Regions from separate parts of the Streptococcus sp. Z554 genome, predicted to be linked through region 3. Evidence: predicted binding sites of a transcription regulator. Region 3 holds the regulator's gene; each other region holds the start of a gene.

Region 1 (4,014 bases), on a different contig from region 3:
AACTTGACAGTTCTTTGGACTGACAAATTGCCATACAACTTCCGTCGCTACTGTATGCACATGAGCCACAAACACTCTTCAATCCAATACGAAGGTGTTACAACAATGGCTAAAGATGGATACGGTGAAATGAGCTGTATCTCATGTTGTGTGTCTCCACTTGACCCAGAAAACGAAGAACAACGTCACAACATCCAGTACTTCGGTGCTCGCGTTAACGTTCTTAAAGCTCTTCTTACTGGTTTGAACGGTGGTTACGACGATGTTCACAAAGACTACAAAGTATTTGACATCGATCCTATCCGTGACGAAGTTCTTGAATTCGAATCAGTTAAAGCTAACTTTGAAAAATCTCTTGACTGGTTGACTGACACTTACGTAGATGCTTTGAACATCATCCACTACATGACTGACAAGTACAACTACGAAGCTGTTCAAATGGCCTTCTTGCCAACTAAACAACGTGCTAACATGGGATTCGGTATCTGTGGATTCGCTAACACTGTTGACACATTGTCAGCTATCAAGTACGCTACAGTTAAACCAATTCGTGACGAAAATGGCTACATCTACGATTACGAAACAATCGGTGAATACCCACGTTGGGGTGAAGATGACCCACGTTCAAACGAATTGGCAGAATGGTTGATTGAAGCTTATACAACTCGTCTACGTAGCCACAAACTTTACAAAGACGCAGAAGCTACAGTATCACTTTTGACAATCACATCTAACGTTGCTTACTCTAAACAAACTGGTAACTCACCAGTCCACAAAGGTGTATACCTCAACGAAGATGGTTCTGTGAACTTGTCTAAATTGGAATTCTTCTCACCAGGTGCTAACCCATCTAACAAAGCTAAAGGTGGATGGTTGCAAAACTTGAACTCACTTGCTAGCCTTGACTTTGGTTATGCAGCTGATGGTATCTCATTGACAACTCAAGTATCACCACGTGCTCTTGGTAAAACTCGTGACGAACAAGTTGATAACTTGGTAACAATCCTTGATGGTTACTTTGAAAACGGTGGACAACACGTGAACTTGAACGTTATGGACTTGAACGATGTTTACGAAAAGATCATGTCAGGTGAAGACGTAATCGTACGTATCTCTGGATACTGTGTAAACACTAAATACCTCACTCCAGAACAAAAAACTGAATTGACACAACGTGTCTTCCACGAAGTACTTTCAATGGATGATGCATTGAGCTAAGATTCATAAATAGCAATTTAAAAACCAGTCAATATGACTGGTTTTTTTGTTATAAAAATTTTTTAAAAAAAATTAGTCAAATTTGGTCAAATCTCTTGACTAAAACTGACCAAAGTGATATACTAAGAACATAAGGATAAGGAAAGTCCTTAGAAAACCTTGATTTTAAGGTGATTGTATATAGTATCTTAAGATCAAAGTATGGGTAAAACCTAGAAAAGAGGTACAACCTATGGTTAACATTAGTATTTTTAGAAGTCCAATCGAAAAACCTGTATTGGATAAAGAAAAACCTGAAATTATACGTAGAGTAGCAAATAGCTAGTCTAAATTTTTTAAAACAAAGGTCAGAGTAAGTCAAATTATTTTGACTAAGTAAATTTGAAAACAAACGAGGTATGAAATATGAACAACAACTTTAATAACTTTAACAACATGGATGATTTATTTAACCAATTGATGGGTGGTATGCGTGGATACAGTTCAGAAAACCGTCGTTACTTGATTAACGGTCGTGAAGTAACACCTGAAGAATTTGCTATTTACCGTCAAACAGGTCAACTACCAAGCGAAGGTAGTGAACAAGCTCAATACGTTCAAGGTAAAGCTATGAAACAAGATGGGATTCTTGCAAAACTTGGACGTAACTTAACAGCAGAAGCTCGTGAAGGTAAGTTGGATCCAGTTATTGGACGTAATAAAGAAATTCAAGAAACTTCTGAAATTCTTTCTCGCCGTACTAAGAACAATCCAGTTCTTGTTGGTGATGCTGGTGTTGGTAAAACTGCAGTAGTAGAAGGTTTGGCACAAGCTATTGTAAATGGTGATGTTCCAGCAGCTATCAAGAACAAAGAAATCATTTCTATAGATATTTCAGGTCTTGAAGCTGGTACTCAATACCGTGGTAGCTTTGAAGAAAACATTCAAAATTTGGTAAATGAGGTCAAAGAAGCTGGAAATATTATTCTCTTCTTCGATGAAATCCACCAAATCCTAGGTGCAGGTAGCACAGGTGATGGTCAAGGTTCTAAAGGCCTTGCGGACATCTTGAAACCAGCCCTTTCTCGTGGTGAATTGACAGTTATTGGTGCAACTACTCAGGATGAATACCGTAACACCATCTTGAAAAATGCTGCCCTAGCACGTCGTTTCAACGAAGTCAAGGTTAATGCTCCATCTGCTGAAGATACATTCAAGATCCTCCAAGGGATTCGTGATCTTTATCAACAACACCACAATGTTGTCTTGCCAGATGAAGTCTTGAAAGCTGCCGTTGATTACTCTGTTCAATACATTCCACAACGTAGCTTGCCTGATAAGGCAATCGACTTGGTCGACGTGACAGCTGCTCACTTGGCGGCTCAACACCCAGTAACAGATGTACATGCGGTTGAGCACGAAATCCAAGCGGAAAAAATCAAACAAGAAGAAGCAGCAGCCAAAGAAGACTATGAAGCAGCTCTAAATGCAAAAGTCCGTATCGAAGAATTGGAAAAACAAATTGCTAACCATACAGAGGATCACAAGGTAACTGCAACTGTCAATGACGTAGCAGAGTCTGTCGAACGTATGACTGGTATTCCAGTATCGCAAATGGGTGCAACTGATATCGAACGTTTGAAAGATATGGGTCACCGTTTGCAAACCAAGGTTATCGGTCAAGATAAGGCCGTTGAAGCCGTTGCAAAAGCGATCCGTCGGAACCGTGCAGGATTTGACGAAGGGAACCGTCCAATCGGTAGCTTCCTATTTGTAGGACCTACTGGTGTTGGTAAGACAGAGTTGGCTAAACAATTAGCGCTTGATATGTTCGGTACTAAAGATGCTATCATCCGTTTGGATATGTCAGAATACAGTGATCGTACAGCCGTATCTAAATTGATTGGTACAACTGCAGGTTATGTTGGTTACGATGACAACAACAATACCTTGACAGAACGCGTCCGTCGCAATCCATACTCAATCGTACTTTTGGATGAGATTGAAAAGGCTGACCCTCAAGTCATCACCCTTCTCCTTCAAGTCTTGGACGATGGTCGTTTGACAGATGGTCAAGGTAACACTGTCAACTTCAAGAATACGGTGATTATCGCAACTTCAAACGCTGGCTTTGGTTATGAAGCTAACTTGACAGAAGATGCGGACAAACCAGAACTCATGGATCGTTTGAAACCTTACTTCCGTCCAGAATTCTTGAATCGCTTTAACGCAGTGATTGAGTTCTCACACTTGAGCAAGGAAGATCTTTCTAAAATTGTTGATTTGATGTTGGTTGATGTCAATAAGACACTTGCTAAGAAAGAAATTGACTTGGCAGTGAGTGATGCAGCCAAAGAATACATGACTGAGGAAGGATATGATGAAGTTATGGGGGTTCGTCCACTCCGTCGTGTGGTTGAACAACAAATCCGAGATAAAGTGACAGATTTCCACTTGGATAATCTTGATGCTAAACACCTAGAAGCTGACATGGAAGATGGTGTTTTGGTCATTCGTGAAAAAGCCTAAATCAAGATTTCGAAAATAAAAAAGAGAGTGGGACAGAAATCGGTAATTCGTTAGAATTCGATTTCGTCGTCCTACCTCCGCACAGTTGAGTAGGGCTGTAAAAGTTGATGAAATCAGCGTAGTAGAGCCCACTCAACCACTGCGTCTTGCTCCACAATCCATAGATAATTGAAAGGCTAGGACAAAAGTCCTAGCCTCTTTTTTATTATTAAATGACATGACGTTCAAAGGCATCGTCTGAGATTCCTTGTTGGAGAATTAATTTTGCCCATTCCTTAGCTGAAAATA
Region 2 (4,014 bases), on a different contig from region 3:
GAGGAGCCCACCTTCTTCCGCATAGAAACTGCAGAGTCCAGAAGTTGGGATGATTTTAATGTCAGCTTGTGGGTATTTTTCTCGTAAGAGCTCTGAGAGCTGTTGGCAGAATTTTTCATTGCTGCGGTGAGCCATGACGATACGCCCACCAGCGTAGCCAGCTTTGATTAACTCTTCATAAGCAGCCTGAAGAGACTTTTTAGCACCACGAGCTTTTTGGAGGAGTTCTAAGGTTCCGGTTTCGCTTGCTTCCCCAACCATACGAATATTGAGAAGTCCGACAACTGTACCGATAAGCTTACTCAAGCGACCGTTCTTAACCAGGTTATCAACCTTGGCGAGAACGAACAACAACTTAGTTTTTTCTTGGTAGGCAGTAATAGCTTCAACCACTTCTTCAAAAGAAAGTCCTTGTTCAATCAAGGCATTGATTTTTTCAACGATTAAGTCAACTTCCCCACCAGCTGATAAGCTGTCGATTACATGAATCTGAGTGTCAGGGTGTTCTTCAAGATAAATGTTTTTAGCTAATTGTGCACTATTGTGGCTACCAGAGAGAGTTCCAGTAATGGTAACGACAAAGATATGCTTAGCACCTTCAAATGCACGTAGGTAATCATCAGGGCTAGGACAGGCTGATTTTGAAGCCTCAGAAGTTGCATACATAGTTTCCATCATTTGATCGATATCAAGATTAGCGTCGTCAATAAAGACCTGATCTGCTACTTGAATCTTTAAGGGAACACTGATAAATTCAGTATCAATAGCAGGATTTGCCAATTGGCGATAATCACAACCAGAGTCAGCTATAATCTTCCAAGTCATAGAAATTCTCCATCTTTATCACTTATACATTGACAAAGGTTCTGTCTTTTTTTACAATTATATCATGAAAGCCCTTGAAACAAAAGTAGTTGCTCTCTGTTGTCACAAGTAGAAAGAAATTGTTATGTCTGAACGTAAAATATCTGAAAAATCGCTTGAGAACCTAAGAAAATCAAACCAAGAATCTAATTTGCTAACCAGAGAAGCGATAGAAACAGCTCTTTTGCAACTCTTGGAGAAAAAAGAGTTAGCTAAAATTAGCATTTCTGAGTTAGTCAAGCGTGCTGGCGTTTCTCGTGCAGCCTTTTATCGAAACTATGATTCTAAAGAAGAGATTTTAGAAAGTGTCTTTAAACGTAGCGTCCATAACATCATGGAGCAGCTAAGTCATTACGATGTTAAAACAGATCTTTATCTCGTATGGGTTCACCTCTTTAGAGAAGCCAAGAAAGAAGCTAAGGTTATTCAGCTTGCCTTGGACTATCACCTAGAAAAAATCTTTGTGCAAGCCATGCAAGAATTTTTAGAAAAATACTATGGAAAATCAAAAGGAGTCAGCTCTTACCTGCATTCTTTTTGGAGTTCTGCCATCGTATCAGTCTTGCTTAAATGGATCAAGGATGGGATGAAGGTTCCTGCTGAAAAAATCGCAGATCTGCGCTTGCCATTTTTCAAAAAATAAATCAAGAGGAGAGAAGTTATGACTGAAAAAAGACTGGCTTGGGATGAGTATTTTGCTGCTCAAGCTTTATTGATTGCCAATCGTTCGACCTGTAAACGTGCCAAAGTAGGAGCTGTTTTAGTCAAGGATAATAAGGTTATTTCGACCGGCTATAATGGATCGGTGTCAGGGACAGAGCATTGTATCGATCATGACTGTCTGGTGATTGAGGGGCACTGTGTCCGTACCCTTCATGCAGAGGTAAATGCTATTTTACAAGGTTCAGAACGTGGCGTTCCAAAAGGCTTTACAGCATATGTTACACATTTCCCTTGCCTCAACTGTACCAAGCAATTACTTCAAGTAGGATGCGAGCGTGTTGTGTATATCAATCAATACCGCATGGACGATTATGCTCAGTATCTTTATCAAGAAAAAGGGACAGAATTAACACATTTACCACTTGAAACTGTTCAAACAGCTCTTCAAGAAGCTGATTTGATTTAGAATTATAAAAAATAAATGGTTTCAAAAGCTTTTTGGACCATTTTTTGATATAATAAGAAGAATAAATTGAAAGAAGGAATTCAGAAAATGGGAAAACTTGAAGTTATTAATCATCCACTGATTCAACACAAATTGTCAATCTTGCGTCGTACGGATACTTCGACAAAAGCTTTTCGTGAGCTAGTTGATGAGATTGCAATGTTGATGGGATATGAAGTGCTTCGTGATCTTCCACTTGAAGACGTAGAAATCGAGACACCAATCACAAAAACAGTTCAAAAACAATTGGCTGGAAAAAAATTGGCGATTGTCCCAATCTTGCGTGCCGGTATTGGTATGGTTGATGGACTATTGAGTTTGGTTCCAGCAGCTAAAGTTGGTCACATTGGTATGTACCGTGATGAAGAGACCCTTCAACCAGTAGAATACTTGGTAAAATTACCTGAAGATATTGACCAACGTCAAATCTTTGTAGTTGATCCTATGCTTGCAACGGGTGGATCAGCGATTTTGGCTGTTGACTCCCTCAAAAAACGTGGAGCTTCAAACATCAAGTTTGTCTGCCTTGTATCTGCTCCAGAAGGTGTGAAGGCACTTCAAGCAGCACACCCTGATGTAGAAATCTTTACAGCAGCTTTGGATGAACGTTTGAACGAACATGGTTACATCGTTCCAGGTCTTGGAGACGCTGGAGACCGCTTGTTCGGAACAAAATAAGATTCTAAAGTGATATTGAGACTATAGCCTAGTCTTAGTTTTGAAAGGAGGTTAAATTTTTGTATCTGTCTTTAGAATAGAGCAAAAATTTGACCTTTTTTGACCAAGGATATATAATAATTGCATAGACTAAGAAATTTAGAAATCAGAAGGAGAAATGAATGATTCCTGTAGTTATTGAACAGACAAGTCGTGGAGAACGTTCGTATGACATCTACTCACGTCTTCTTAAGGACCGCATTATCATGTTGACTGGGCCAGTCGAAGACAATATGGCAAACTCGGTCATTGCTCAGTTGCTCTTCTTGGATGCCCAAGATAGTACAAAGGATATTTACCTTTATGTGAACACTCCTGGGGGTTCTGTATCAGCTGGTTTGGCAATTGTTGACACGATGAACTTTATTAAGGCTGATGTCCAAACAATTGTCATGGGGATGGCAGCATCAATGGGAACGGTCATTGCATCTAGTGGTGCTAAAGGTAAACGTTTCATGCTTCCAAATGCAGAATACATGATTCACCAACCAATGGGTGGTACAGGTGGTGGTACACAGCAAACCGATATGGCTATTGCTGCTGAACACTTGCTTAAAACTCGTAAGACTTTAGAGCAAATTCTTGCAGATAATTCTGGTAAATCAGTTGAGCAAATCCATGCAGATGCTGAACGTGATTATTGGATGAGTGCTCAAGAAACTCTTGAATACGGATTTATCGATGAAATCATGGCTAATAATTCTTTGAACTAATCAACTAAAGCAAGCTCGACTGAGCTTGTTTTTTTTGATATAATAGAAGGAAGATTATTAGAAGGAAGTTGAATTATGTTTCAAAAAGAGAATCGGTCTGGTCTGATTATCTATCTATACTATAATCGCGATGCTAAAAAAATCGCAAATTATGGTGATATTTGTTACCATTCTAAGAAACACCGTTATCTGCAACTCTATGTCCCAGCAGAAGAGGTAGAGGAGCTAGTCAATCGTTTAGAAAAAGAGAAATTTATCAAGAAAGTGAGAGTCTGTCATATCCAAGAATTGGAAACTCCTTTCGTTGGAAACCTTTATAAAAACAACGAAAACGTTATCATATAAAAAAGTGAGAGAAACTTGTTGACAATTTTCTGATAATTCGGTATATTCTTAACATGTAATTTTAAAATTGAACATTAAAAGGAGACAAACATGAAGAAAAAGTTCGCATTATCACTTGTAGCTCTTGCTAGTACAGCACTTCTAGCTGCATGTGGTGAGGTTAAATCAGGACCAGCAAACGCAACTGGGAACCCAATTGATGAGAAA
Region 3 (4,014 bases):
TAGCTTGCTTCCATTTGCCATCCATCAAGGCCTTATCTGCAGCTGTTAAGCCTGACTCATCTTTTTTAGCGTGTTTCGACTGATTTTGAACAGTTGCTGCTGCTTCATCCAAAAGATCAATCGCTGAGTCTGGCAAGTGACGACTAGTCAAATAGCGATGGGCCATTTTGACAGCTGTTTCTACTGCTTCATCTGTAATTTGAACATGGTGGTGTTTCTCATAAGTTGCTTTCAAGCCCTGCAAAATAGCCATACTATCAGCCACGCTCGGCTCTTCAATCATCACTTTTGCAAAGCGACGAGACAGGGCAGCATCTTTTTCGATGTGTTTTTGGTATTCTTCCTGAGTAGTCGCTCCGACAGTTCTCAGAGTTCCACGTGCCAAGGCAGGTTTCAGAATATTGGCCGCATCCAAGGTCGAATCAATCCCACTTCCAGACCCCATAATAGTATGAAGCTCATCGATAAAGAGGATCACCTTGCCGTCTTCCTCAATATCTTTGATGATATTGTTCATACGTTCCTCAAAGTCTCCACGGAAACGAGTTCCCGCAACCACATTCATCAAATCAAGCTCTAATACTCGCATCTTAGCCATTTCATCAGGTACATTTCCGTTGGCAATACGTTGCGCAAGGCCAAGTGCCAGAGCTGTTTTACCGACACCTGCATCTCCAACTAGAACTGGATTGTTTTTTGTTTTTCGACTCAAGATTTGAATCATACGAGAGATTTCTTGGTCACGGCCGATGACTGGCTCTAATTTCCCTGAACGGGCTTGTTCTGTAAGATCATGAGTGTAATCTTCCAAACCACCACTTGGAGTTTGAGGCATCCCCATCATATTTGCCATAGAATTTTGCTTATCTGCAACTGAGCGATGGCGCTGACGAAGAGCCTTTAAATCTTCTTTTGTCCAACCAGCACGCGCCTCAAGACTACGACGAAGCCCAGCAATCTTGACTTGGTCCTTCTGGTCTTCATAGGAGAAACCTGCTTTTTCTAGAATGCGAGTTGCTAGGGCATTACCATCATGCAAGATAGCGTAAAGAAGGTGCTCAGTACCCAATGCTTTGGCATGAACAACTGAAGCAATATGTTCCGCTTCTAATAGTAAGACATTTAAGCGATATGAGAAGGGAAGTTCCTGGTAATCTTCCTTGTGGTTATAGTTTGCCTCTGTTAATTCTACAGCGACTTCCTCTAAACGATCAATCTCATAAGGGAATTCGTTGAGAGTTGCTCCGGCAACACTGTAGCTATGATTGGCCATGGCAATCAGTAGGTGCCATGACTCTAGGTAGTCTGCACCAAAGCGACTCGCTACCAGAAAGGCGCTATCGATACATTCTCTCAATGCTTTTGAATATTTCATGTAGTTTTATTTTCCTTTTCTATCTACTTCATGCAACAACTGACGAAGCATATTGGCACGAATATGATCAGCTTCCTCACCTAGAATTCGGTCTGTCCCCGTAGCTAATAATAGATTCATCTCTTGGCGAGTCAAGAGTTCTTGTTCGACTAAGAGTCTTAAGACATCTTCAAAGAATACTTGGTTAACCTCATCATCCACAGAATACAACAAATCACGCAGCATATCATGATGGTTCGAGAATTCAATTCGACCAATGCGAATATAGCCCCCACCACCTCGTTTACTCTCAACTAGATATCCTCTACTCTCTGTAAAACGAGTCTTAATCACATAGTTAATCTGGCTAGGTACAACTTGAAAGGTATCCGCTAGCTGGCTTCGTTGCAATTCTACGATGCCAGATTGTTCTAAAATTGCCTTGATATAGGCTTCAATATGGTCCGATGTATTTTTAAATTTCATAGCTTGCTACCTCCTTCTTCAACTTTGACCATCTTTGACTATACTATCATTTAAGACTCTATAAGTCAAATTTTTAGGGCTAAGACCTTGAAAATACTGATTTTCTTAACAATACAATGGAATTAAGACACCTTGGTTTTTCTTTACAGTTCCTTAAAAAGTCCACAAAAAGAGCCCTAAAAAGGGCCTTGAAAGCAAAAAATTCCCAATCGAAACAAATAGTTCACAACTTTCTATCCGAGAAATAATCACTCCAAAACGGATTTTCTCTATCAAAAATTCTTACTTCTTCTTCCGTCATATTGTGAGGATAGTCAAGAAAAAGGTTATACATTTTTTTCTGATCAAAGCTGAACAGAAACTCTCCTTTAACATCTATCTTATCAATCCACCAAACTTTTGATGTCTCAGATTCTTTATAAAAATCACTGTAACCTTCTAGGTTAGACTCTAAAATAAGAACTTCATCCAGTGCATCGGATGAACTTGGTTTATCGCATTCCATTAAGTCGTTATTTAACATCATTTAATCACTTTTTGTTATCTCTTAAAATTACCACCAGGTAAATGATTTCTCGCTTGGTAATTCTCCTCTATCCCACATCTGCTTCACCGCTCCACGAGCCTTGTTTGCATAATAGGGTGCCCCAAGTTCTTTATCATAATTTGACTCGATAGCAACTGTAACTTCACCAGTTTGCTCATCAATCTCAATCAAACCTGGGTCACGATTTTCTGGAATGTACCAATATCCTAAAATACTAGAATTGAAAATTTTAATTAGTTTCAACATTGCTTTTTCCTATATACTATATTTTCCAAAGAAGTTCAAGTCATTTAGTACCACACAACTTGCCCTGATTCTTTCAAGCTGCCGTCTTCATTTTTTAGATTTATAATACATTTTGACATATAATCAAAACCATATTTTGAGGGATCATTTCGCTTTAGCTCACGGGTAGAAGGATTAAATTCAAAAATCTCCCTTCTGCTCTCATCACCTTCAGGAAAAATCTCGTAACGATAAAAACCATTCACAACTTCAATCAAATTAAATTTTACCATTATTTTCTCTGTCCAATATAAATTATATTTTTATTTGCTGGAAAATATCATCCCATATATCCACTAAGCTTTTCCCGTCAAAAACTTTAGCTTCCATTGCTTGATCAATTGTATCAAACTGATGACCTTCATAATCATAACCAGCTACACAAATGCTGGATAAGAAACAAGCACCTCGGCCATTAACATTGAATTCCAGATCTGTGTCTAAATACTTTTTAATTTCTTCTTTTTTCATCACATCACCATACGTCAATTATATCACTTTTTATCTATCAGGATTTCCATTTATAGACAAAAAAGAGCTGGCAAAGAATAAACTTCACCAACTCTCTTCATTTCTAATTATTTAAGCCCAATTCCGCTAAAATCTGGCGTTTATAAGCAATTTTTTGAACTTCCTTGTCTTCGCCTTCAGACCAGTCGAGTTTGATTTCAGAAACAATCTGACCAGGGCGATTTTTCAAGATATAGATGCGATCACTGAGATTAAGGGCCTCTTCGATACTATGCGTAATGATGAGTGTCGTCAACTCCAGCTGTTTGTGAATCTCCAGATACCAAGCATGAAGTTCCATCTTAGTCATCTCATCCAAAGCGCTAAAGGCCTCGTCTAGAAGAAAGAGCTTATGCCCGAAAAGATAGGTACGAAGTAGAGCAACACGCTGACGCATCCCACCACTGAGTTCATGAGGGTACTTATCCCTTACACCCGTCAACTGAAAGGTAGCAAGAATTTCATCTGCTTTGGCAATGGCTTCTGCCTTGTCCACCTTTTGGATCAAGAGGGGCAAAATGATATTGCCAAGGACAGTCTTGTGTTCCAAAAGTAAATCCTTTTGTAGCATATAGCTCACGCGCCCCTTGGGATTTTCCTCGCCATCAAGCACAATTCTACCTGACTGGACTTCTAAAATGCCTGCAATCAGGTTAAAGAGGGTAGTCTTTCCTACACCACTGGGGCCTAGGATAGAGACCACTTCACCTGAAGTTACCTGTAGGTTAATATCCTCTAAAATCTTTTCATTGTCGTAGGCATAGCTTACGTGTTCTAGTCTAATTTCTGTCATTATTTTACAAATTCGTTGGTAAATCCTTTATCAGTCAAG

Evidence for each region. Region 3 encodes CtsR, which represses protease genes until heat stress. Its sites were predicted from a motif close to TTGGTCAAAAAAGGTCAAANA; they were not measured.
Region 1: a site for CtsR is predicted at 1,562-1,582, ahead of ACVC7R_RS03310 (ATP-dependent Clp protease ATP-binding subunit). Genes of this name have one in related genera too.
Region 2: a site for CtsR is predicted at 2,797-2,817, ahead of clpP (ATP-dependent Clp protease proteolytic subunit ClpP). Genes of this name have one in related genera too.

Annotation. Positions count from the first base shown of each region.
Region 1 is NZ_JBRKNV010000002.1:186,802-190,815, reverse strand. Features, by position in the region: gene pflB (formate C-acetyltransferase) at 1-1,218, shown strand, start outside; gene ACVC7R_RS03310 (ATP-dependent Clp protease ATP-binding subunit) at 1,624-3,726, shown strand; gene ACVC7R_RS03305 (S-ribosylhomocysteine lyase) at 3,935-4,014, opposite strand, start outside.
Region 2 is NZ_JBRKNV010000002.1:23,068-27,081, reverse strand. Features, by position in the region: gene ACVC7R_RS02560 (DegV family protein) at 1-825, opposite strand, end outside; gene ACVC7R_RS02555 (TetR/AcrR family transcriptional regulator) at 950-1,507, shown strand; gene ACVC7R_RS02550 (deoxycytidylate deaminase) at 1,526-1,993, shown strand; gene upp (uracil phosphoribosyltransferase) at 2,081-2,710, shown strand; gene clpP (ATP-dependent Clp protease proteolytic subunit ClpP) at 2,872-3,462, shown strand; gene ACVC7R_RS02535 (YlbG family protein) at 3,538-3,807, shown strand; gene ACVC7R_RS02530 (ABC transporter substrate-binding protein) at 3,898-4,014, shown strand, end outside.
Region 3 is NZ_JBRKNV010000011.1:32,564-36,577, forward strand. Features, by position in the region: gene ACVC7R_RS08230 (ATP-dependent Clp protease ATP-binding subunit) at 1-1,375, opposite strand, end outside; gene ACVC7R_RS08235 (CtsR family transcriptional regulator) at 1,382-1,840, opposite strand; gene ACVC7R_RS08240 (DUF7675 family protein) at 2,064-2,366, opposite strand; gene ACVC7R_RS08245 (hypothetical protein) at 2,394-2,633, opposite strand; gene ACVC7R_RS08250 (hypothetical protein) at 2,678-2,905, opposite strand; gene ACVC7R_RS08255 (hypothetical protein) at 2,928-3,143, opposite strand; gene ACVC7R_RS08260 (ABC transporter ATP-binding protein) at 3,247-3,975, opposite strand; gene ACVC7R_RS08265 (ABC transporter substrate-binding protein) at 3,975-4,014, opposite strand, start outside.